2 linked regions of the Methylorubrum extorquens genome follow. The protein of the gene in region 1 interacts with the protein of each later gene in a pairwise test. Links are inferred from orthologs where the notes say so. Each region holds a gene or a part of one and is shown on either strand. Other genes may lie near its edges. The genes, in order: ftsZ and rlmN.

Evidence for each region.
Region 2: the proteins of ftsZ (region 1) and rlmN interact in binary tests that used the Escherichia coli proteins (3 or more experiments, as listed by UniProt). The link is inferred for Methylorubrum extorquens from one-to-one orthologs.

Annotation. Positions count from the first base shown.
Region 1 is NZ_JALJXF010000001.1:2,998,446-3,013,778, reverse strand. What follows is about bases 2,263-5,142. They hold ftsZ (cell division protein FtsZ), read left to right. Parts: upstream 2,263-2,763; coding sequence 2,764-4,521; downstream 4,522-5,142. Other genes in these bases: lpxC (UDP-3-O-acyl-N-acetylglucosamine deacetylase), read left to right, coding at 4,883-5,142; ftsA (cell division protein FtsA), read left to right, coding at 2,263-2,557. In the rest of the region: J2W78_RS14260 (D-alanine--D-alanine ligase), read left to right, coding at 1-267; J2W78_RS14255 (cell division protein FtsQ/DivIB), read left to right, coding at 234-1,172; more of ftsA, read left to right, coding at 1,235-2,262; more of lpxC, read left to right, coding at 5,143-5,830; J2W78_RS14235 (outer membrane protein assembly factor BamD), read left to right, coding at 5,996-6,871; J2W78_RS14230 (glycosyltransferase family 2 protein), read left to right, coding at 7,169-8,077; DNA repair protein RecN, read left to right, coding at 8,138-9,850; J2W78_RS14220 (RNA polymerase sigma factor region1.1 domain-containing protein), read right to left, coding at 9,946-10,239; J2W78_RS14215 (YiaA/YiaB family inner membrane protein), read right to left, coding at 10,311-10,583; J2W78_RS14210 (PspA/IM30 family protein), read right to left, coding at 10,615-11,307; J2W78_RS14205 (FdhF/YdeP family oxidoreductase), read right to left, coding at 11,413-13,728; J2W78_RS14200 (hypothetical protein), read right to left, coding at 14,024-15,100. UniProt on the Escherichia coli protein: Essential cell division protein that forms a contractile ring structure (Z ring) at the future cell division site. The regulation of the ring assembly controls the timing and the location of cell division.
Region 2 is NZ_JALJXF010000001.1:4,373,228-4,379,857, forward strand. Bases 2,077-4,942 are described here. They hold rlmN (23S rRNA (adenine(2503)-C(2))-methyltransferase RlmN), read right to left. Parts: upstream 4,216-4,942; coding sequence 2,938-4,215; downstream 2,077-2,937. Other genes in these bases: J2W78_RS20440 (phosphoenolpyruvate carboxykinase), read left to right, coding at 2,077-2,892; aroB (3-dehydroquinate synthase), read right to left, coding at 4,320-4,942. Outside these bases: J2W78_RS20430 (glycosyltransferase family 87 protein), read right to left, coding at 1-222; recombination mediator RecR, read right to left, coding at 340-945; more of J2W78_RS20440, read left to right, coding at 1,273-2,076; more of aroB, read right to left, coding at 4,943-6,059; J2W78_RS20455 (TetR family transcriptional regulator), read left to right, coding at 6,311-6,630.

The sequences.
Region 1 (15,333 bases):
CCCGCCGATCTTAAACTAAATATTTACCAGCGTGTCCAAGAGTTGGCGTTAACGGCGCATCAAGCACTGGGATGCCGTGGCGTCAGCCGTGCCGACCTTCGTTACGACGACACACCGGGTGGAACCGGTGCTCTCGTCGTCCTCGAGGTCAACACGCAGCCAGGGATGACCCAGACGAGCCTTGTGCCGGAGATCGCGGCCCACGCAGGCCAGAGTTTCGGTGAACTCGTCCGATGGATGGTGGAGGACGCTTCTCTCAACCGCTGAACGCAGCCGGTACCCCCGGCAGCGGCGGGATCCTCGCGGGCTTAAGGCTCCCGAAGATCCTCAGGCGGTTCTCGTCGGCGCGTCGGCTCCGGCCGGCGGTGCCGATCGAGGCACGCGTGCCGCGGCTCGCGGGCACGGCGCTGGTCGCCGGGCTTGCCGGCACCGTGGCGCTGACCGGCTTCGTCATGAGCGGGCGCTACGACAGCTTCGTCGCCGAGAACGGCCGGCCGCTCGACATCCTCGCCCGGATCGCCGGATTCGGCGTCGAGCGAGTGACCATCACCGGCCTGTCGCGGATGTACGAGCGCGAGGTACTGAGCACCGCCGGCATCGACTGGCGCTCCTCCGTGCCGTTCCTCGACGTCGATGGCGTGCGCGAACGCCTGCTCGCCGAGAAGCTGATCGCCAGCGCCTCCGTGCGTAAGCTCTACCCCAACGAAATCGTCATCAATCAGGTCGAGCGCGAGCCCGCCGCCCTGTGGCAGCAGAACGGCGAGATCCAGGTGATCGCCGCCGACGGCAAGGTGATCGATGACCTGCGCGACGAGCGCTACGTCAACCTGCCGCTCGTGGTCGGTTCGGGCGCTAACGAGCGCCTCAAGGAATATCTCGCGCTGATCGAGGCGGCGGGTCCGCTCGGATCGCGCATCCGCGCCGGCACCTATGTCTCCGGCCGGCGCTGGACGCTCAAGCTCGACGGCGTCGACATCCGCCTGCCCGAGGCCGACCCCGCCGAGGCGCTCGCCCGGCTGGTGCGGCTGGAGCGGGAGAGCAGGATTCTGGAGAAGGACATCATCGCGGTGGACCTGCGCATGGCCGATCGCGTCGTGGTGCGCCTGACCGAGGAGGCTGCGGCCGCCCGGGCCGAGAGCCGCAAGAAGCCGAAGAAGGGGACCGCGACATGAGCGCGTTCCGCCCCGCCGCACTCTCCTCCGTGTCCTGTCGCGTATCCGCCGAGTAGCGTCCGATGCAGACCCATCACGGCCTCACGCCGCGCCTGAAACCGCTCTCCGCCCGCCGGAGCGCGACCATGTCGGTGCTCGACATCGGCACCAGCAAGGTCGTTTGCCTCATCGCCGAGCTGCAGCCGGCCGAGGCGATGTCGACCCTGCGCGGGCGCACCCATCTCGCCCGCATCATCGGCATCGGCCACCAGCGCTCGCTCGGCCTCAAGGGCGGCGCCATCGTCGATCTGGAAGCCGCCGAGGGCGCGATCCGTCAGGCGGTCCACGCCGCCGAGCGGATGGCCAAGGCCGAGGTCCAGTCGGTCATCGTCAACATTTCCGGCGGGCGCATCGCCTCGCAGCATTTCGAGGCGCGGGTGAATGTCCGCTCCGGCACCGTCACCGGCTCCGACGTCGAGCGGGTTCTGGAGACCGCCAGCGCCCACGGCGTCAGCCCCGGCCGGGCCGTGCTGCACGCCCTGCCGACCGGCTACGCGCTGGACGGGCAGGGCGCGGTGATCGACCCGTCCGGCATGATCGGCAACGCGCTCGGCGTCGATCTCCACGTCGTCACAGCGGAAGCCGCTGCCGCGCGCAACCTGATGCTCGCGGTCGAGCACTGCCATCTCGGCGTCGATGCGGTGATCGCCACGCCCTACGCCGCCGGCCTCTCGGCACTGGTGGACGACGAGGCCGAACTCGGCTGCGCCGTGGTCGACATGGGCGGCGGCACCACCAGCGTCGGCGTCTTCATGGGCGGCCACCTCGTCCATTGCGACGCGGTCGCGGTCGGCGGCCATCACGTCACCATGGACATCGCCCGCGGGCTCTCAACGCGGGTCAACGTCGCCGAGCGGTTGAAGACCCTCTACGGCTCGGCCATCGCCACGGCCTCCGACGAGCGCGACATGATCGCCGTGCACGGCGTCGGCGAGGACGAGGGCGAGGCGCCCGGCCACGTGCCGCGCTCGCAGCTCGTGCGCATCGTCAAGCCGCGGGTCGAGGAGGTGCTCGAACTCGTGCGCGACCGCCTGCACAACGCGGGATTCGGCGCCCAGGCCGGCCGCCGGGTCGTGCTCACGGGCGGCGCCAGCCAGCTCGTCGGCCTGCCGGAGACGGCCCGCCGCATCCTTCAGGGACAGGTCCGGATCGGGCGCCCGCTCGGCATCCGCGGCCTGCCGGAAGCCGCCAAGGGGCCCGCCTTCTCGGCCTCGGTCGGCCTGCTGGTCTACCCGCAGGTGGCGCATGCGGAGCATTTCGAGCCGCGGGGGCAGGGCGCCTTCGCCGGCACGGGAACGGACGGCTACTTCTCGCGGGTCGGTCGCTGGATCCGGGAGAGTTTCTAGGGCGATGTCGCGCGAAACCGGTCCGGTTCGCGTGAAGACATCGTGTCGAGACAAGGACTTGGAGACGTCCCCGGCCTGACGGGGCAGGGAGCGGCTCCGAAAGAAACGACCCCGCGCCGCCGCGAGGCCAGCGCGGGACAAGCAAGACAGGGCAGGCGTCGCAAGGCGTCGTTCAGGCAATCAAAAGTCACGAAGGGCAAGACCACATGGCCATCTCTCTTCAGGCTCCGGACATCCGGGAACTCAAGCCCCGCATCACCGTGTTCGGCGTCGGCGGCGCGGGCGGCAACGCCGTCAACAACATGATCGAGTCGGGGCTGCTCGGCTGCGAGTTCGTCGTGGCGAACACCGACGCCCAGGCGCTCACCTCCTCGAAGGCCGAGCGGGTGATCCAGATGGGCATCGGCGTGACGCAAGGGCTCGGCGCCGGCTCGCACCCGGAAGTCGGCTCGGCGGCGGCCGAGGAGGTGATCGACGAGATCCGCGATCAGCTCTCGGGCGCACACATGGCCTTCATCACCGCCGGCATGGGCGGCGGCACCGGCACCGGTGCGGCTCCGGTCATCGCCCGCGCGGCGCGTGACATGGGCATCCTCACGGTCGGCGTCGTCACGAAGCCGTTCCAGTTCGAAGGCATGCGCCGGATGCGCACGGCCGAGGCCGGCATCCAGGAGCTTCAGGCGGCGGTCGATACCCTGATCGTCATCCCGAACCAGAACCTGTTCCGGGTCGCCAACGAGAAGACCACCTTCGCCGACGCCTTCGCGATGGCCGACCAGGTGCTCTACTCGGGTGTCGCCTGCATCACCGACCTCATGGTCAAGGAAGGCCTGATCAACCTCGACTTCGCCGACGTGCGCGCGATCATGCGCGGCATGGGCAAGGCGATGATGGGCACCGGCGAGGCCTCCGGCGAGAACCGCGCCAACCGCGCGGCGGAAGCCGCGATCGCCAACCCGCTCCTCGACGACGTGTCGATGAAGGGCGCGCGCGGCCTGCTGATCTCGATCACCGGCGGCTCCGACCTCACCCTCTACGAACTCGACGAAGCCGCCACCCGCATCCGCGAGGAGGTCGATTCGGACGCCAACATCATCCTCGGCGCCACCTTCGACGAGAGCCTCGACGGCATCATTCGCGTGTCGGTGGTGGCCACCGGCATCGAGCCGGCGCTGATCTCGGCCGATTCCCCGAACAACCCGGAGATCGCCCAGACCGAGCAGCGCATCGCCGAGGTCGCCGAGCGTCTGCGCTCCGAGGCCCGCGCCCGCGCTTCCGCCGCGCTGAGCCCGGCCTCGACGCACCAGCCGGCGCAGCAGGTCGCGCATCAGACGGCGTACCGCCCCGGCCCCGAGCCGCTGCTCGCCCCGAACGCGGGCCCGCGGCCCATGCTGTCGGAGCCGGTGGCGCCGGAGCCGATGCGCGCCGAGCCCGCCCCGGCGATGCACCACCACGATGTGGTGCTGACCCAGGCGCCGGCCCGCGCCGCCGTCCCGGCCTACGAGCCGCCTGCCCCCGCCCAGGCGCCGGAGCCCGCCCAGGCCGCGAACGGCCCCTACGTGCCGCCGCGTCCGCAGCTCGCCCGCCCGCCGCGCATGCCGCAAATCTCGGACCTGCCGCCCCACACCCAGGCGCAGATCCTCAAGAGCCGCGGCGAGGAGACCCAGCCGGAGCCGAGCCAGGATTCCAAGCGCATGACACTGCTGCGCCGGCTCGCGACCGTCGGCTTCGGCGGTCGCCGCGAGGAAGCCGAGGCCGCCCCGGTCCCTGCGCCCCGCGCCGCCGCGCCGGCTCCGGTCGCCGCGCCCCGCGTCGAGCCGGCCCTGCGGGCGCCCGCGCCCCAGGCCCCGCAGTACCGCCCCGCTCAGGGCAATCTGGACGCGCAGGGCCGTGCTCTGCCGCCGCGGATGATGGAAGACGACCAGCTCGAAATCCCGGCCTTCCTTCGCCGCCAAGCGAACTGAACCGAGAACTGAAACACGGATCGCCTGTGGATCGATGGGGGCAACTCGGCCTCCATCGACCCTCACTGGGGTATTTCGGCCACAGACCCGGAACCGCAAGGTTCCGGGTTTATCTACTTGTTAAGACACTGATCAGAAAATGCTTTTCAAAGATCGTGGCGAAACCGTGGCTGTAACAGATCGTAAGAATCCGTGATTTGGCCGGCCTGATTGCCACAGCTATACACGCTTCCGGAACGACAGAAGGCGCGGCTGGTCGATCGACTGCCAGCGCTCGCAGGGGCTTCAAGCAGCGGACGGACTTTCTCATACCGCCCCCCGAAACGGGTGCGCGGGAAGGATCCTGGCCGAGGGCTAAGGTATGCGGACGAACCAACAGACAACACTCAAAACGTCCGTGACCCTGACCGGAATCGGAGTCCACTCCGGCAACCCGGCAGAGATCACGCTCCACCCTGCCAAAGCCAACCACGGTATCGCGTTCCTCCGGACGGGCACGACCACCGGCAACGACCGGATCATCAAGGCCCACTTCGCCTGCGTCTCCGCCACCGAGCTGTGCACCGTCATCGGTGACGTCGAGACCGGCGCTGTCGCCACCATCGAGCACCTGATGTCGGCCCTCTACGGGCTCGGTGTCGACAACGCTCTGGTCGAGATCGACGGCCCCGAGATGCCGATCCTCGACGGCAGCGCCCGCCTCTTCGTTCAAGCCATCGACAGCGTCGGCCTTGCCCTCTGCGGCGCACCGCGCCGCTGGCTCAAGGTGCTTCAGCCCGTCCGTATCGAGGCCGGCCGCGCCTTCGCCGAACTCCGCCCGATCGACCGCGGCTTCCGCCTCGACGTGGAGATCGACTTCGAATCCCCGGTGATCGGCCGCTCGCGCAAGGCGATGGACCTGACCCCGGCCGCCTACCGCCGCGAGATCGCCCCCGCCCGCACCTTTGGCATGATGAAGGACGTGGAGCGCTACTGGAAGGCGGGCTTCGCGCTCGGCGCCTCCCTCGACAACACGGTCGCCGTCGGCGAGACCGCCGTCGTCAATCCGGAGGGCCTGCGCTTCTCGGACGAGTTCGTCCGTCACAAGTTCCTCGACGCGGTCGGCGATCTCGCGCTGGCCGGCCTGCCGCTTCAGGGCGCCTACCGCTCCTATTGCGGCGGCCACCGCATGAATGTCGGCATCCTCGAAGCCCTGTTCGCCGACCGCGCGAACTACGCCATCGTCGAGGGCCAGGGCACCCGCCGCGAGACCACCCGCACCGAATTCGGTGCCGGCCTCGGGATCGCCGCCTTCGCCGCCGAACTGTAACCCGGACGCCACATCGGCCCTCGATCCGCGTCGCAGGCGGAATACCTTAAAGGTTCCCTACGCCCTGCCGTTTTGACGCCCGAATCGACCGCCAACCGTAAAAGCCTGCGCGTAGGTCGCGCGCCGCCCTTCAAGCGGCCGGGCCTGACAGGGAAATTGACCGCGATGCCTGTGACCTTCCCGACCCGTGGCGCGATGGCGGCCGTGCTCCTCAGCCTCGGGCTCGGGCTCGGCGGCTGCGATGCCCTCGATCCGACCAACCTCTTCGCCGAGAAGTACAAGCCCGAGGCGATCCCGGACACGCCCGCGGACAAGCTCTACAGCGAGGGCTTGGCGAAGATGGAAGACAAGGATTACGAGAACGCCGCCAAGCAGTTCGATCAGCTCGACAAGCAGTACACCTATTCCGACTGGTCGCGGAAAGGCCTGCTGATGACGGCCTACGCGAACTACGAGGGTGCGAAGTACGACGAGGCCATCACCGCCTCGAAGCGCTACCTCCAGCGGCACCCGGCGAGCAAGGACGCGGCCTACGCCCAGTACCTGATGGCCATGTCGCAATATAAGCAGATCCCGGACGTGACCCGCGATCAGGAGCGTTCCGAGCGCGCCCTCATCGCCCTCCAGGAACTGGTGCAGAAGTACCCGACCTCCGAATACGCCGCCGACGCCAAGGCCAAGATCCAGATCACCCGCGACCAGCTCGCGGGCAAGGAGATGGAAGTCGGCCGCTTCTACCTCGAGAAGCGTGCCTTCCCGGCAGCGATCAACCGCTTCCGCGACGTGGTCAGCAAGTACCAGACGACCCGCCACGCCGAAGAGGCGCTGGAGCGTCTGGTCGAGGCCTACATGGCGCTCGGCCTGACCGGGGAGGCGCAGACCGCAGCCGCCGTGCTCGGTCACAACTTCCCCGACAGCCCCTGGTACCAGGATGCCTACAAGCTCCTGCAGACCGGCGGCCTCGAGCCGCGCGAGGAGAAGTCCTCCTGGCTCAGCAAGGTCTATCGCGGCGTGATCGGCAAGACCGCCGCCGCTGACTGACGGTGCGAGGGCATCGTCCCGGAGGACCGCCTCGGGCTTTCGGACGAAGATGATGCAGCAGTGAGAGCCCTGAGCATCGTCCCGAATCCGATATTCGGGACGATGCTCTCGCGTTCGCGACGACGGCGTGTGCGGGCCCCGATACGATCGGCCGATCCGCGTAGGAGATGCCCCCAGAGCCGCCTCGAAGGCGCGTTCGCCGTCATGGGGGAGGGGCCTCGCAGGCTTACGGTGAAGCCGCCCCATCCGTTTGCAATCCCGACCCGTCGGCGCAGATTCCAGGATACGCTGCCTGCCATGAAGGCCCTTCTGCGCTGGCGCAGAGCCCTTGCCGACCATACCCTGCGCAGGAAGCCCGACGCGGTGACTCTCGTGGCGATTGCCCGCAACGAGGGTCCCTATCTCGTCGAGTGGCTCGCTCACCATCTCGCGGTCGGATTCGATCGCATCGTCGTCTATGACAACGAGAGCCAGGACGACACCCGCGCCCTGTTCAAGGCGCTGAGCCCCCGCGATCTCCGGCTGCGGCGCGTTCCCTGGCCGTCTCCGCTCGACGATTCGGCGCAGGTGCTGGCCTATCACCACGCCCTCACGGGTCTTGCGACACCCTGGGTGATGTATCTCGACCTCGACGAGTTCCTCGTGCCGTTCGGCCATGCCGACATGGCCGGCCTGATCGGCTCGCTGCCCGAAGACGTATCGAGCCTGCACGTGAACTGGCGCGGTTTCGGCTCTTCCGGCCATACGCAGCCGGGCTACGGGCTGATCACCCGCGCCTTCACCCGCTGCGCTCCGCACGACTGGGGCAACCACTATCACTTCAAGACCCTGGCGCGTGCCAGAGACGTCTCGGCCGTGCGCATCCACGACGTCTGCCATCATCGCGGCCGGCGGGTGCTGTCGGACGGAAGGGGTTTTGCCAACACCTCGGACGGCACGTCGGACCGCGTCGTCTACGATGGCGTTCAGATCAACCACTACCAGTGCAAGACGCTGCCGGAATTCCAGGCGCGGATGCGGCGCGGGGATGCGAACTTCCCCAACCACCATCCCGGCCGCCTGCGCGACGATACGCTCGCGCGTTTCGAGGTGCTCGACCGCAACGAGACGGAGGACCACGCCATCCGTGCTTTCGAGGCGCCGTTCGAGTCCGAGTACCGGCGACTCTGTGCCATCCTCGGCCGGAATCCCGCACTTTCCGGGTGAAGTCTCCGTGGCTTGCGGCTAAACCCGCGCACAATCCAAAAGGGGCTCTGGCGCCGCTTCATGCTCGTCCAGCTCGCGATCCGCGACATCGTTCTGATCGACAAGCTCGAATTGACCTTCTCCGGGGGGCTCACCGTTCTCACGGGTGAGACCGGTGCGGGCAAGTCGATCCTGCTCGACGCGTTCGCCCTGGCGCTCGGGGGGCGCGGCGACGGCGGTCTCGTGCGGCAGGGCGAGGCGCAGGGCGGCGTCACCGCCGTGTTCGACGTGGCCCTCGACCATCCCGCCCGCGCCGTCGCGGCAGCCGCCGAGATCAACACCGACGGCGACCTGATCCTGCGCCGCACGCAATTCGCCGACGGGCGCACCCGCGCCTTCGTCAACGACCAGCCGGTCGGCGTGCAGACCATGCGGGCGATCGGTACGGCGCTCGTCGAGATCCACGGCCAGCACGACGACCGGGCCCTGGCCGAGCCCACCACCCACCGCAGCATCCTCGACGCGTTCGGCGGGCTTCAGGGCCCGCTCGCGCAGGTGGCGTCGGCCGCCAAACGCGTGCGCACCGCCCGCTCGACGCTGGCCGAGCAGCGCGAGCGGGTCGAAGCCGCGCAGAAGGAAGCCGATTTCCTCCGCCACGCGGTGGAGGAGCTGGGCCTTCTCGATCCGCAGGCGGGCGAGGAGGCCAAGCTCGCCGAGCGCCGCACGCTGATGCAGCAGGGCGAGAAGGTCGCCCGTGAGTTGAACGAGGCGCTCGATCTCGTCGGCGGCTCCGGCTCGCTCGTGCCGCATCTGTCATCCGCCGTGCGCCGCCTGGAGCGGCGCAGCGCCACGGTGCCGGCTCTGGTCGATCCGAGCATCGCCGCCCTCGATGCCGCGCTGGTGGCCCTCGACGAGGCGCGCGCCGCCCTCGATGCCGCGGTGCTCGCCGCCGAGTTCGATCCGCGCGAGTTGGAGCGGGTCGAGGAACGGCTCTTCGCCCTTCGGGCCGCGTCGCGAAAGTATTCGGTCCCGGCCGACGACCTCGCCGCCCTGCGCGGTCGCTACGATGCGGACGTTGCCGCCCTCGATGCCGGCGAGCAGGCGCTCGCCGGGCTCGAGGCCGAACTTGCGGCGGCGGAAGCGGCCTATGCCCAGGCGGCCAAACGGCTCGGCGACGGGCGTCGCAAGGCGGCCAAGGCGCTCGATGCGGCGGTGCAGGCCGAGCTGCCGCCGCTGAAGCTGGAGGGCGCCCGCTTCATCACGCAGATCACCGTAGACGAAGCCTCGCGCGATGCCGCCGGCACCGAGCGGGTCGAGTTCTGGGCCCAGACCAATCCCGGCACCCGCGCCGGTCCGATGATGAAGGTGGCGTCGGGCGGCGAGCTGTCCCGCTTCATGCTGGCGCTCAAGGTCGTGCTCGCCGGCAAAGGTTCGGCGCCGACGCTGATCTTCGACGAGATCGACACGGGCCTCGGCGGCGCGGTGGCCGACGCCATCGGCGCGCGGCTCGGCCGGCTCTCGGAGCAGGTTCAGGTGGTGGCCGTGACCCATGCGCCCCAGGTCGCCGCCCGCGCCGTGACGCATTTCCGCATCGCCAAGGATAGCGTGAAGGACGGTGCGAAGGGGAAGGCGCCCAAGGGCGCGGAGAAGGGCGCCGACCGGGTGACGACACGGGTGATCGGGCTCGCGGCGGATGCGCGCCGGGAAGAGATCGCCCGGATGCTGGCCGGCGCAACGGTCACCGACGAGGCGCGGGCGGCGGCGGCGCGGCTCCTGTTGGGAGCAGAGGGTTAGAGCATCATCCCGAAAGGTGGCTTCCGGCTTTCGGAAAAAGATGATGCAAAGATAAAAGGCCAGAGCATCGTCCTAGATCCGCCATCCAGGACGATCTAGTCGCCCTCGTCGAGTTCGATGCCGTACTCCGCCAGCACCCAGAAGATGGCTTCCAGATCGTCCGCCGTCACATCGCGCGGCGGCAGCGCCTCTTCGAGGTCGTCGTAGGTCAGCGAGCGGCGGCGCTCCGCATCCGCCTTGGCCAGCAAGCGATCGACCGTCATGCGGATGTCGGCCGGCAGGGCATCGTGGCTCGGCAGCACGATCCCGCCTGCCGGGCGCAGGGCGTCGCTGAGCAGGCGATCGATGATCGCCTGCCGTCGCGCATGAGCTCCGTCCGAACTGTCCATGCCACGGAATATGGACCGGCGCGGGCGCGCGTCGAGTCTCCCCCGGCCACCGTCTTGAATGACTCCCTGCATCACTCCTTGCCGACCGACATGAGCAGGCGCTCGGTGCGGGCATCCTCCAAGCGGTTGACCATGCGGCGGCCCTCGTGGACGTCGCGAAGCGTCTTGGTGGCGGTGATGCAGGACTGGACCAGCATCACCGTGCCCATGGCGAGATAGCCCTTCATCCAGAAGTCGAGGGGCATGAACAGGATGCCGAAACCGACGAGTGCGGCGGAGGCGACGAACGAGGCTTGGGTGAAGACGACCCAGGCGCCGGTATGCTGCGCAGTGTCTTGGGACATGGTGCAATTCCTTGGGACGAGGGAGGACGGATCAGGCGGAGGCGGCGCGGGCGGCCTCGGCGCGGCTTCGCAGGCGGGCGAGCACGTCGTCGGAGGAGGGGCGCGTCCGGGGGCCGAAACCCTCGCGTTCGAGGCGCTCGGCAAGGGTCTCCGCAGGCGTCTCGAGCGCGGCCAGCGCGTCGTCGGCATCCGTTGCCTCGGCCTGGATGCGCTGAAGCCGGGCCAGCGTCGCCTCGGCCTGCCGCAAGGTCGCGCGATCCGGCACGCTCTCCGTCCGGCGCAGACGCCGGACCGCCTCGGAGGCCGCCGCCACCCGCCGGCCGCGCTCCAGGGCCGCCTGCCGCCCCGTCGCGTCCGCAAGCACCGCACGCATCCGGGCCACCTCCGCCGCGAAGGTCGCCCGTGCCGCGCACAAGGCATCCCGCTCGGCTTCGAGGCTGGCGATCGCGTCGGCGGCCTCGCGGGCCAGATCCTCGCGGCCCGCCGCGAGCGCGGCCACGGCGCGGGTCTCCAGATCGGCGGCGCGTGCCTCGACCTGCGCCAGACGCCGCGCCTCCGCGCTATCCCCGGCCATGGCCGCGGCCAGCGTGCGTCGGCCGCGCTCCAAGTCGGCGGCGGTCTCGCGGATCTGCTGATCGAGCACGAGAAGGGCGTGGCGGTCGTGGGCCTCCTCGCAGGCCTGGGCGGCAGCACCGCGGGCGAGGGTTCGCAACAGCGTCAACATGGCATCACTCCGAGGGCGTGACCGCGTGGTCACACCCTCATGGATGCCTCCGGTTTGCACAGCGTACAAGTGACGTTTTGCACGCTGTACAATGCGGCTGGCTGCTCAGTCCGTCACGGCCAACACCGCTGCCCTGGCGACCCGCACGGGGATCGCCTTGGCGGCCGGCACCTTGGCCTGGGCATCGTGGTGCCAGAGGGGGATCAGCACGTTCAACTCCGGGTAGTAGCCGGCGCAATTGCCCGCGGGGATGTCGTATTTGACGATCCGCAGACCCTTCACCTCGCGGGCGAACTCGTCGGCGGCCTCGGTCACGACATCGACGGTCTCGCCGTCCGCGAGTTGAAGGCGTTCGATGTCGTTCTCGTTCATGAACAGCACTTGGCGGGTGCCTTTCACCCCGCGGAAGCGGTCGTGATAGCCGTAGATCGTGGTGTTGAACTGGTCGTTCGAGCGCAGCGTGATGAGGTCGAGCACGTCGCGCCGGTCGCTCTTCATGTCCGGGTCCATGTCGAGCCCATCCGGCGGCACGGCGAAGTTCGCCTTGCCGGTCGGCGTCTCCCATTTGCGCTCGCGGGCGGCGACCGGCTTGTGCTGGCCGCCGGGCTCGAACAGGCGCGCGTTGAAGTCCTTGAATTTCTCCGGGTACGTCGCTTCGATGGCGTCGCGTACCCGCGCATAATCGCCGACCCAGGCGTTCCAATCGACCTTGGGGTTGGCCGGCAGCGTCGCCTTGGCCAATTGCGCCACGATCCAGGGCTCGGAGCGCACATGGTCGCTCACCGGCCGGGCGACGCCGCGCGAGCCATGGAAGCAGGATGTCGAATCCTCCATCGACACGGCCTGCGGCCCGCTCGCCTGCTCGTCCACCTCGATCCGGCCGAGACAGGGCAGGATGTAGGCGATCTCGCCGCGCACGAGATGCGAGCGGTTGAGCTTGGTCGAGACTTGGACGGTGAGACGCAGCGAGCGCCAAACCTCCTCCATCCGCTTGGTGTCGGGGATCGCGCGGATGAAGTTGCCGCCGAGTCCGATGAACGCCTTCACCTTGCCTTCGAGAACGCCCTCGCAGGTCTCGATCGTGTTCATCCCCTTCTCGCGGGGCGGCTCGAAGCCGTACATTTCCTTGAGTTTATCGAGCGGCACCAGAGACGGCTCGTCGGCGATGCCGACGGTGCGCTGGCCCTGCACGTTCGAATGGCCGCGAACGGGGCAGATCCCGGCGCCGGGCCGACCGATGTTCCCACGCAGGAGCAGCAGGTTGACGAACATCTGCACCGTCTCGGTGCCGCGGCGATGCTGGGTCAGGCCCATGCCGTAGACGCCGATCACCGCCTGCGCGCGAGCGTAGACGGCAGCCGCCGCCTCCATCCCCTCGCGCCTCAGGCCGGACTTCGTCTCCAGCGCCGGCCATTCGAGCCGATCGCAGAATTTCTCGAATGCATCGAAGCCGTGGGTGTGCTCCGCGATGAAGTCGACGTCGAGGATGCGCGGACGCCCCTCGCTTTGCGCCTGCCGATCCATGGCGAACAGCGCCTTGCAGATGCCGCCGAGCGCCGCGATGTCGCCGCCGGCCTTCACCTGATGGTACTGCGTCGAGATCTGCGTCGAGGAACGGGTCAGCATCTCGACCGGCGATTGCGGATTGGTGAAGCGCTCCAGGCCACGCTCCCGCAGTGGGTTGAAGGTGATGATGGGCACGCCCCGGCGGCGGGCATCCTGCAGCGGGTGGAGCATCCGCGGCGCGTTCGAGCCGACATTCTGTCCGAAGAACAGGATCAAGTCGGTCGACTCGAAATCCTCCAGAATCGTGGTGCCGACGGGCACGCCGATCGATTGCGGCAGCGCCTTCGACGTCGATTCGTGGCACATGTTCGAGGAGTCGGGCAGGTTGTTGTTGCCGTACATCCGCGCGAACAGCGCGTACATGTAGCTCGTCTCCAGCGACGCACGGCCCGACGAGTAGAACACCGCCGATTTCGGGTCGGTCTCGCGCAAGGCCTTCAGCTCAGCGCCGATCTCCGCGAAGGCCTCTTCCCACGAGACGGAGACGTAGCGGTCGCGCTGCGAATCGTAGCGCAGCGGATGGGTGAGCCGGCCCTTCGCCTCGAGGTCGTAATCGGGCCAAGTCAGCAATTCGGTGACCGAGTGGCGCTCGAAGAAGTCGGGGCCGATCCGCTTGCGGGTCTGCTCCCAGGCAGTCGCCTTGGCGCCGTTCTCGCAATACTCGAACGTGGCGGGCTTAGCCGGCTTCGACCACGCGCAGGACACGCACATGAACCCGCCCGGCTTGTTCTGCTTCAACAGCATCGCCGCGCCGGAAGCCGGGATCTCCTCGCGGGTCAGAATGTCGACCAGCGACCGGGCTGATCCCCATCCCCCGGCCGGGTCGGTATAGGCTTCGATCTTCTGGTCGGGCATGGCCGGTCTCGCTGCGCGTGGACCTCCGGCCAACCTTCAGGCGAAACGCAGAGTTCCGCCCGTGCGACGATGCCTGCGGCGCTCTGCGAGGCACTCAGGGCGATCGCTCGAAGGCGATCACCCTGATCCTTAGCTGGCCTCAATCGCCGGCGCCCGCCTCCGCGGGCTCAGGCTTCCGCTTCGCTCAATGCTTTTCAGGACTGAAGTTCTGAAAAGCCCGCTCCGCGCGGCGCTCTTCGCGCTGCGAAGCCGCTAAAGCGGCTTCGAGCGTTGGCCCTGGCGAGGCGCCACGCGGCTACTGGTCGGCGAACGGCTCCGCCGCCTGAGCGTCGGGGTTCATCCCCTCCACCGGCACTCGGCTGCGGCGGGGACGCGCCGGAGCGTTCGCCGCCGTCGGCGTCGCGGTGTTGGCGCCGAGCCGCGTCGCGAGCGCGATCGCCCGCGCCTCGGTGAAGCGCAGGTGGCAGTAGCCATGCGCGCCCTCGCGGGCATAGGTCCGGCAAGCCTGCTCGCGGTCGGAGGAAAAGGCCGCCTGCTCCTGCACGATCGGGCGCACGTCGCCGCCCCGCGCCCGCTGGGTCATGATCTTGTAATTGTCCCGCACCGCCTTGTCGGCGACGCCGCGGGCAGTGTCGAATTCGCCCGCCTGCGGAAGCAGCGCGGCGGCGTTCGGTCCCCACAGGCCCGACGGCGTGGTCTCGCAATCCGCCGCCGTGAAGGTGCAGGCCGATCCCGAGCCGAGCGGCGTGGCGAGCACGCTGCCGTCGAGGATCTCGAAGCGCAGCGGGCATTCGGCGCTCGCCGTCGAGAAGCGTGAGACGCCCTGCGCGCGGCCCTCGGCGCTCAACGGCATCGGCTTGCCGCCATCGAGCTTCACCGTGCAGTTCTCGGTCGGCTGCGAGATCTTGGTGCCCGGCAGCGTCATTTGAGCGGTGTAGGCCGAGCCGCTCCGCTCGATCTTCAGCGATCCGTTCAGCCCGTTCAGAAGCAGGTCCTGACCCGCGACGTTGTCCTCGGCCGGCACCCGCAGCACCACGGGCTGGCGGGGCTGGGCCGGCGCGCTCGGCCGCGTCTCGGCGCCTTCGCCCGGCGCCGGGGTGCCCGGATCCATCGGTTGCGGCGGCGGCTGGACGGGCACGTTGCGCGGCGGCTGCGGAGGACGGGCCGCCCGCCCGATGCCGAACAGCTCCTCGAAGAAGTTCTGCGCCTGAGCCGGGGTGGCCGGGGCCACGGCCAAGCCGGCGAACACGAGCAACGCCCCCGTCGTAACGCGGATCGGACGAGACTTCTTCGCGAAAACCCTCTCGGACACGGGCACGAACATCAGGCGGTCGGCCTCCCGGTTTGACGCCACTTCACGGGCGGTATGCATGAGCCATAGGCCGGTGTCCTAGCACGTCACCCGTGGCGTGGACGTGGCAGCCTGGCAACAAACAAGCCTTCCTCTCGGCGCCGTACCTCGAAAAACAGCCTCGGCGCGGCGGAGGATGACGCCCGCCGCTCAACCGTCAGGCGCGTTCTTGCGGCGGCGTAGCCGTCTTCTTATATGCGGCGGGACACGGGACGAGGCCTTTCGAAGCACAGCCCGCCAGGGCGTTGCGCTTC
Region 2 (6,630 bases), 1.4 Mb from region 1 along the record:
CGCGATGTCGCCCCGCCACACCATCCGGCCCGCGATGTGGAGGATGTCGAAATCCGAGAGCCCCGCGGGGCCGAGAAGCCCGGTGAATCGCGCCGTCCGGCCCAGGATCACCACCGCGAGGGCCGCGAGAAGGGTGCGCACCACGAGGGGCGTCGCGAACCGCTCGTAGACCGTCGCTGGGCGGGGCCGGTTCTGCTCCACTGGCAACGATGCCGTTCGCATGACGGATCACCCGACTTGGACAAGACCGTCACGCGACGCGGCGGCCGATGCCGAGGCTATCCCGCTGCGACTTAAAGGGCGGTTAGAGCCGCGTCCCGACCTGCGCAGACCGCCGGCTCAGAACGCCGTGCGGCTGCGGATCGCCGCCGTGAGCGTGCCCTCGTCGAGGTAATCGAGTTCGCCGCCCACCGGCACGCCGTGGGCGAGGCGCGTGATCGTCAGCCCGAGATGCTTGATCGACTCGGTGAGGTAGTGGGCCGTGGTCTGGCCATCGACGGTGGCGTTCAGCGCCAGGATGATCTCCTTGACGCCCGGCTCGCTCGCCCGCTCCACGAGGCGGGCGATGGTGAGGTGTTCGGGCCGCACCCCGTCGAGCGCCGAGAGCACGCCGCCAAGCACGTGGTAGCGCGCCTTGACCGCGCCGGAGCGTTCCAGCGCCCAGAGATCGGACACGTCCTCGACGACGACGAGGGTGGTGGGGTCGCGGGTCTCGTCCCGGCAGATCGTGCAGGGGTCGCTGGTATCGACGTTGCCGCACGAGTGACACACGACGATGCGCTCGACGGCGACCCGCATCGCGTCGGCCAGGGGCGCGAGCAACGTCTCCCGTTTCTTGATGAGCTGAAGCGCGGCCCGGCGGGCGGAGCGGGGCCCGAGGCCCGGCATGCGCCCGAGAAGCTGGATCAGGCGCTCGATCTCGGGGCCGGCGACGGCTTGGGGCATGCGGGTGCGAAACGGCTGTGGCTGAGGAGGGGCGGCGGGCGCCCTCCCTCACATAGGCGTTCCATCGGGATTTTGCCGCCGGGATTTTGCCCGTTCAGGATTGCGACAGCTTGGCCGCGGCATGGGGAGTCGGCGCACAAATTTTATTTGAGCCCATACCAAGGATTAGTTGACGGCCAAGCCGGAGACCGATCCATTGAACGGACGGGGCGGAGAACCTGCGTGCGGCGGCCCTGAGCGACCGCACGGACGCCCCACCGAGAACGCGAAACAGCCGGACCGACCGGCGTGACGGCGCGATCAGGGGCCGTGAGGGAGGAACTATCCGTGAAGACCATCGGTGAATTCAACGCGGCCCACGGTCCGGAAGCGATCGGCCTGACCGATCTCGCCGCCGTCCACTGGAACCTGGAGGCGCCGCGCCTCTACGAGGAAGCCTTGCAGCGCGGCGAGGCAGGGCTCGCCCGCGGCGGTGCGCTGGTGGCGACCACCGGCAGCCATACCGGCCGTTCGCCCAAGGACAAGGTCGTGGTGCGCGACGCCAGCACCGAGAACGAGATCTGGTGGGACAACAACGGCTCGATCACGCCCGACCAGTTCGCGACGCTGCTCGACGACTTCCGCGCGCATGCCCGCGGCAAGGAGCTGTTCGCCCAGGATCTGTTCGGCGGCGCCGACCCGGCCCACCGGGTACGGGCGAGGGTCTATACCGAGTTCGCGTGGCACTCGCTGTTCATCCGCAACCTGCTGATCCGCCCCGAGCGCGACGAGCTCGCGGCCTACGTGCCGGAACTGACGATCATCGACCTGCCGAGCTTCCAGGCCGATCCGGCCCGGCACGGCTGCCGCTCCAAGACCGTCATCGCCATCGATTTCGCGCAGAAGATCGTACTGATCGGCGGCTCGGCCTATGCCGGCGAGATGAAGAAGTCGGTCTTCACCTACCTCAATTACGTGCTCCCCGGCGCGGGCGTGATGCCGATGCACTGCTCGGCCAATGCCAGCCTCGACGAGACCGGTGATTCGGCCCTGTTCTTCGGCCTGTCCGGCACCGGCAAGACCACGCTCTCGAACGATTCCTCGCGCCAACTGATCGGCGACGACGAGCACGGCTGGAGCCGGGACGGCATCTTCAACTTCGAGGGCGGCTGCTACGCCAAGACCATCCGCCTCTCGCGCAACGCCGAGCCGGAGATCTACGCCACCACCGAGCGCTTCGGCACGGTGATGGAGAACGTCGTCATCGATCCCGTGAGCCGCGTGCCGGATTTCGACGACGCGACGCTGACCGAGAACACCCGCTGCGCTTATCCGCTGGACTTCATCGCGAATGCCAGCGCCACAGGCCGGGCCGGGCATCCGAAGAACATCGTGATGCTGACCTGCGATGCCTTCGGCGTGATGCCGCCGATCGCCAAGCTGACGGGCGCGGAGGCGATGTACCACTTCCTCTCCGGCTACACCGCCAAGGTGGCGGGCACCGAGCGCGGCCTGACCGCGCCGGAGGCGACCTTCTCGACCTGCTTCGGCGCGCCGTTCATGCCCCGCCACCCGAGCGTCTACGGCAACCTGCTGCGCGAGCTGATGGCCGAGCACGGCGTCGATTGCTGGCTCGTCAACACCGGCTGGACCGGCGGCGGGGTCGGCACCGGGCGGCGCATGCCGATCCGCGTCACCCGCCGTCTGCTCTCGGCGGCGCTGGACGGCTCGCTGGCGCAGGTCGAGTTCCGCCGCGACCCGTATTTCGGCTTCTCGGTGCCCGTCGAGGTGCCCGGCGTCGAGACGCAGGTGCTCTCGCCGGTCGAGACCTGGACCAACAAGGCGGCGTTCGCCGACACCGCCACGCGCCTCGTCACGATGTTCCGTGAGAACTTCAAGCGCTTCGAGAGCCACGTCGATGCCGACGTGCGTGCCGCCGAGCCGGTCGCCGCCCAGATCGCGGCCTGAGCGATCACAGCCCCTCCCTGCGCGAGCGGGGAGGGGACACGAGAATCAGTCGACCTGATCGGCGTAGACCGCCTCCGCGCCCATGCCCGCCTCGAGCATCATCCGGGTGCGGGCGCGCAGCTTTTCGGTCTCGCTCTTGAGCTGGCCGCAGGCCGCCAGGATGTCGCGTCCGCGCGGGGTGCGCACCGGCGAGGCGTAGCCGGCATCGAACACGATCTCGGAGAACCGCTCGATCCGCTCCCAATCCGAGCACTCGTATGTCGAGCCGGGCCAGGGGTTGAACGGGATCAGGTTGATCTTGGCCGGAATGCCCTTGAGGAGCCGCACCAGGGCGCGGGCATCGACGTCCGAATCGTTGACGCCCTTCAGCATCACGTACTCGAAGGTGATGCGACGGGCGTTGCTCAGCCCCGGATAGTTCCGGCAGGCGTCGAGCAACTGTGCGATCGGGTATTTGCGGTTCAGCGGCACCAGTTCGTTGCGCAACTCGTCGCGCACCGCGTGCAGCGAGATCGCCAGCATGGCGTTGGCCTCCAACCCCAGTCGCTCGATCTGCGGCACCACGCCGGAGGTCGAGACCGTGATGCGCCGCCGCGAGAGCGCGAGACCCTCCTGGTCCGACATCACCGCGATGGCGTCGATCACCGCGTCGAGATTGTAGAGCGGCTCGCCCATGCCCATGAACACGATGTTGGTGACGAGCCGACCGGGCTCGCCGCCATCCTTGCCCGGCATCTGGCCGGTGAAATCGCCGAGGGCGTCGCGGGCGACGACGAGCTGCGCCACGATCTCCGCCGTCGAGAGGTTGCGCACGAGGCGCTGCGTGCCGGTGTGGCAGAACGAGCAGGTCAGGGTGCAGCCGACCTGGGACGAGACGCAGAGCGTGCCGCGGTCGTCGCCGGGGATGTAGACGCACTCGATCTCGGCGCCGCGGTTGTGGTCATGCGCGCCGGTCGGCGCCATGCGCAGCAGCCACTTGCGGGTGCCGTCACGCGAGACCTGCTCGGTGACGACCTCCGGCCGCTCCAGGGTGAAGTGGTCCGCAAGCTGCGCCTTGAGCCCCTTGCCGACATTGGTCATCTCGGAGAATTCGCGCGCGCCGCGCACGTAGAGCCAGTGCCAGACCTGGCTCACCCGCATCCGCGTCTCGCGCTCGGGCACGCCGATGCCGAGCATCGCCTGCTTCAGACCCTCGCGCGTGAGGCCGACGAGGGAGGCCTTGCGGCCGGGCAGGGTCGAGAGCGCCGTGACCTCGGGGGTCTTCTCGATTGCGGGGAGGGCGCGCGATGCGCCCGGGGCGGAGTCGAACGACGCCGTCGCCATGGCTCAAGACCTTAGAAAGCTGGAACGGCTCTCATATAGTCGTATTCGGGCGGGAACGCGACTGCGCCTGCTCCGGATCTCCCTTGCATCGCGCTGGGGCCCGCTCAGCCCCGCAGCTCCTCCTCCAGGAAGGCCCGCACTTCGCCCGCGTCGATGCCCGGCGCGATGAAGCTCTGGCCGATGCCGCGGGCGAGGATGAAGGTGAGCTGGCCGTCGCGGACCTTCTTGTCCTGGGCCATGGCGTCGAGGAGCGCGTCCGGATCGCCGGCCCCGCCCGGCACCTGTTGCAGGCGGGTCGGCAGGCCGGCGAGCGCGAGGTGGTTGGCCACGCGCCCCGCATCCTGGCCGGGGCAGAGGCCGAGCCGGGCCGAGAAGCGGAAGGCCAGCGCCAGCCCGATCGCGACGCCCTCGCCGTGGACGAGCCGGGCGGCGTCGTAGCCGGTCAGCCGCTCCAAAGCGTGGCCGAAGGTGTGGCCGAGATTGAGCAGGGCGCGCTCGCCGTCCTCCCGCTCGTCGCGGGTCACGACGCCGGCCTTGGCGCGGCAGCAGGCGGCGACCGCCTCGTCGCGCTCCGGCCCGCCGGAAAAGATACCGGCCCAGTTCGCCTCGCACCACTCGAAGAAGTCGGCATCGCCGATCAGGCCGTACTTGGCGACCTCGGCGTAGCCCGCCCGCATCTCGCGCTCCGAGAGCGTGTCGAGGGTGGCGGTGTCGGCCAGAACGAGGCGGGGCTGGTGGAAGGCGCCGATCAGGTTCTTGCCGAGCGGCGAGTTGATCCCGGTCTTTCCCCCCACCGAGGAATCAACCTGTGCGAGCAGGGTCGTCGGAACCTGGAGGAAGCGGACCCCGCGCCGCAGGGAGGCGGCGGCAAAGCCCGCCAGATCGCCGACCACCCCGCCACCGAGCGCCACGACAAGGTCGCCGCGCTCGATCTTCTGGGCCAGGAGCCCGTCGCAGACGCGGGCGAATTCGGCGTAGCTCTTCGAAGCCTCGCCCGGCGGCACGGCGATGATTCCGCAGCGCAAGCCGGCGGCTTCCAGGCTCGCCCGCACGCGCTCGCCGTAGAGGCCGGCGACCGTCTCGTCGGTGACAATACCGGCGGCCCTCGCACCGAGATCGCGCGCTTCTGCGCCCACCGCGTCGATGAGGCCCCGCCCGATTCGGATATCGTATTCCCGCCCCCCCGACAGGGGAACGTTTACACGCGAGGGTTGCTTCGCCATGGAGAATGTCAATTGTTGTGATTGTGTCGTATGAGATGGGTTGATGTGGACATCGAGCGCTTCCATCACGTCCTCCACCACGCGGTCGTGGGACACCTCACGGGACAGAACCGTGACATCGGCCTGGGCATAGACCGGATGGCGCACCTCCATCAGGGCGCGCATGGTCGCCTCCGGATCCTCGGTCTGGAGGAGAGGGCGGGTGTTGCGTTTGCGGACGCGTCGCATCAGCACTTCGAGGTCGGCCTTGAGCCAGACCGAGATACCCCCCTCGGCGATCCGCGCCCGCGTCGCCTCGCGCATGAAGGCGCCGCCGCCGGTGGCCAGCACCATCGGCCCCTCGCGCAGCAGACGCGTGATCACCCGCTCCTCGCCCCCGCGGAAGCTCGCCTCGCCGTAGATCGCGAAGATGTCGGCGATGGTGAGCTTGGCCGCCGCCTCGATCTCGTGGTCGGCATCCTTGAACATCAGCCCGAGGCGGCCGGCGAGGCGGCGCCCGACCGTGCTCTTGCCCGCCCCCATCAGACCGACGAGCACGATCGACCGGGCTCCGAGGCCGCGGCGCAAACGTGCTTCGATCGGTTCGCCGGGCGGCGGCGCCGGCGGCAGGGGGACGGTCATCGGGCGGTCATAGACGGTTTTGCGGACGCGGCGAAGCGTCCGGTACCGCCCTCGGCGCCGAGTCGAAAGCCCCACGACCTCGCCGTGACTGCAATCCAGACGGGATCTGCAGAAAAACCGGTGCCGGAAGGGGTTGCAAAGTGCCGCGCAGAGGGAAAGGCTTATACGCGAGCGCGTGGGACGGCACCGCTCTCGACCAGGCCTGCTTGGTCGAGTGCCCCCACGCTTGTTGTCTCTGTGCCGGGAAAATGATGTTGCCGTACGGATCCCTCACCCTTCCCGTCACCCTGGCCGAGAGCGAGAGGGAGGCGAGCGATCCAGTCTCCGATCCCCGTGCCGGCCCTCCTCGATCGTCGCGCCTCACCGGCCCTGCCGCCCGCGCCAGGTCCACACCGGTCTCGACGGACGCGCGGCTGCTCGCCATCGCCACGGAGCACCTGACCCGGCTCGGGCCGAAACGGGTGACGGTGGTGGCGGTCGCGGCGGAAGCCGGCATGACCCATGCCAACGTCTACCGCTACTTCCCCTCTAAGGACGCCCTGCTCGACGCGGTTGCCGGGCGCTGGCTGCG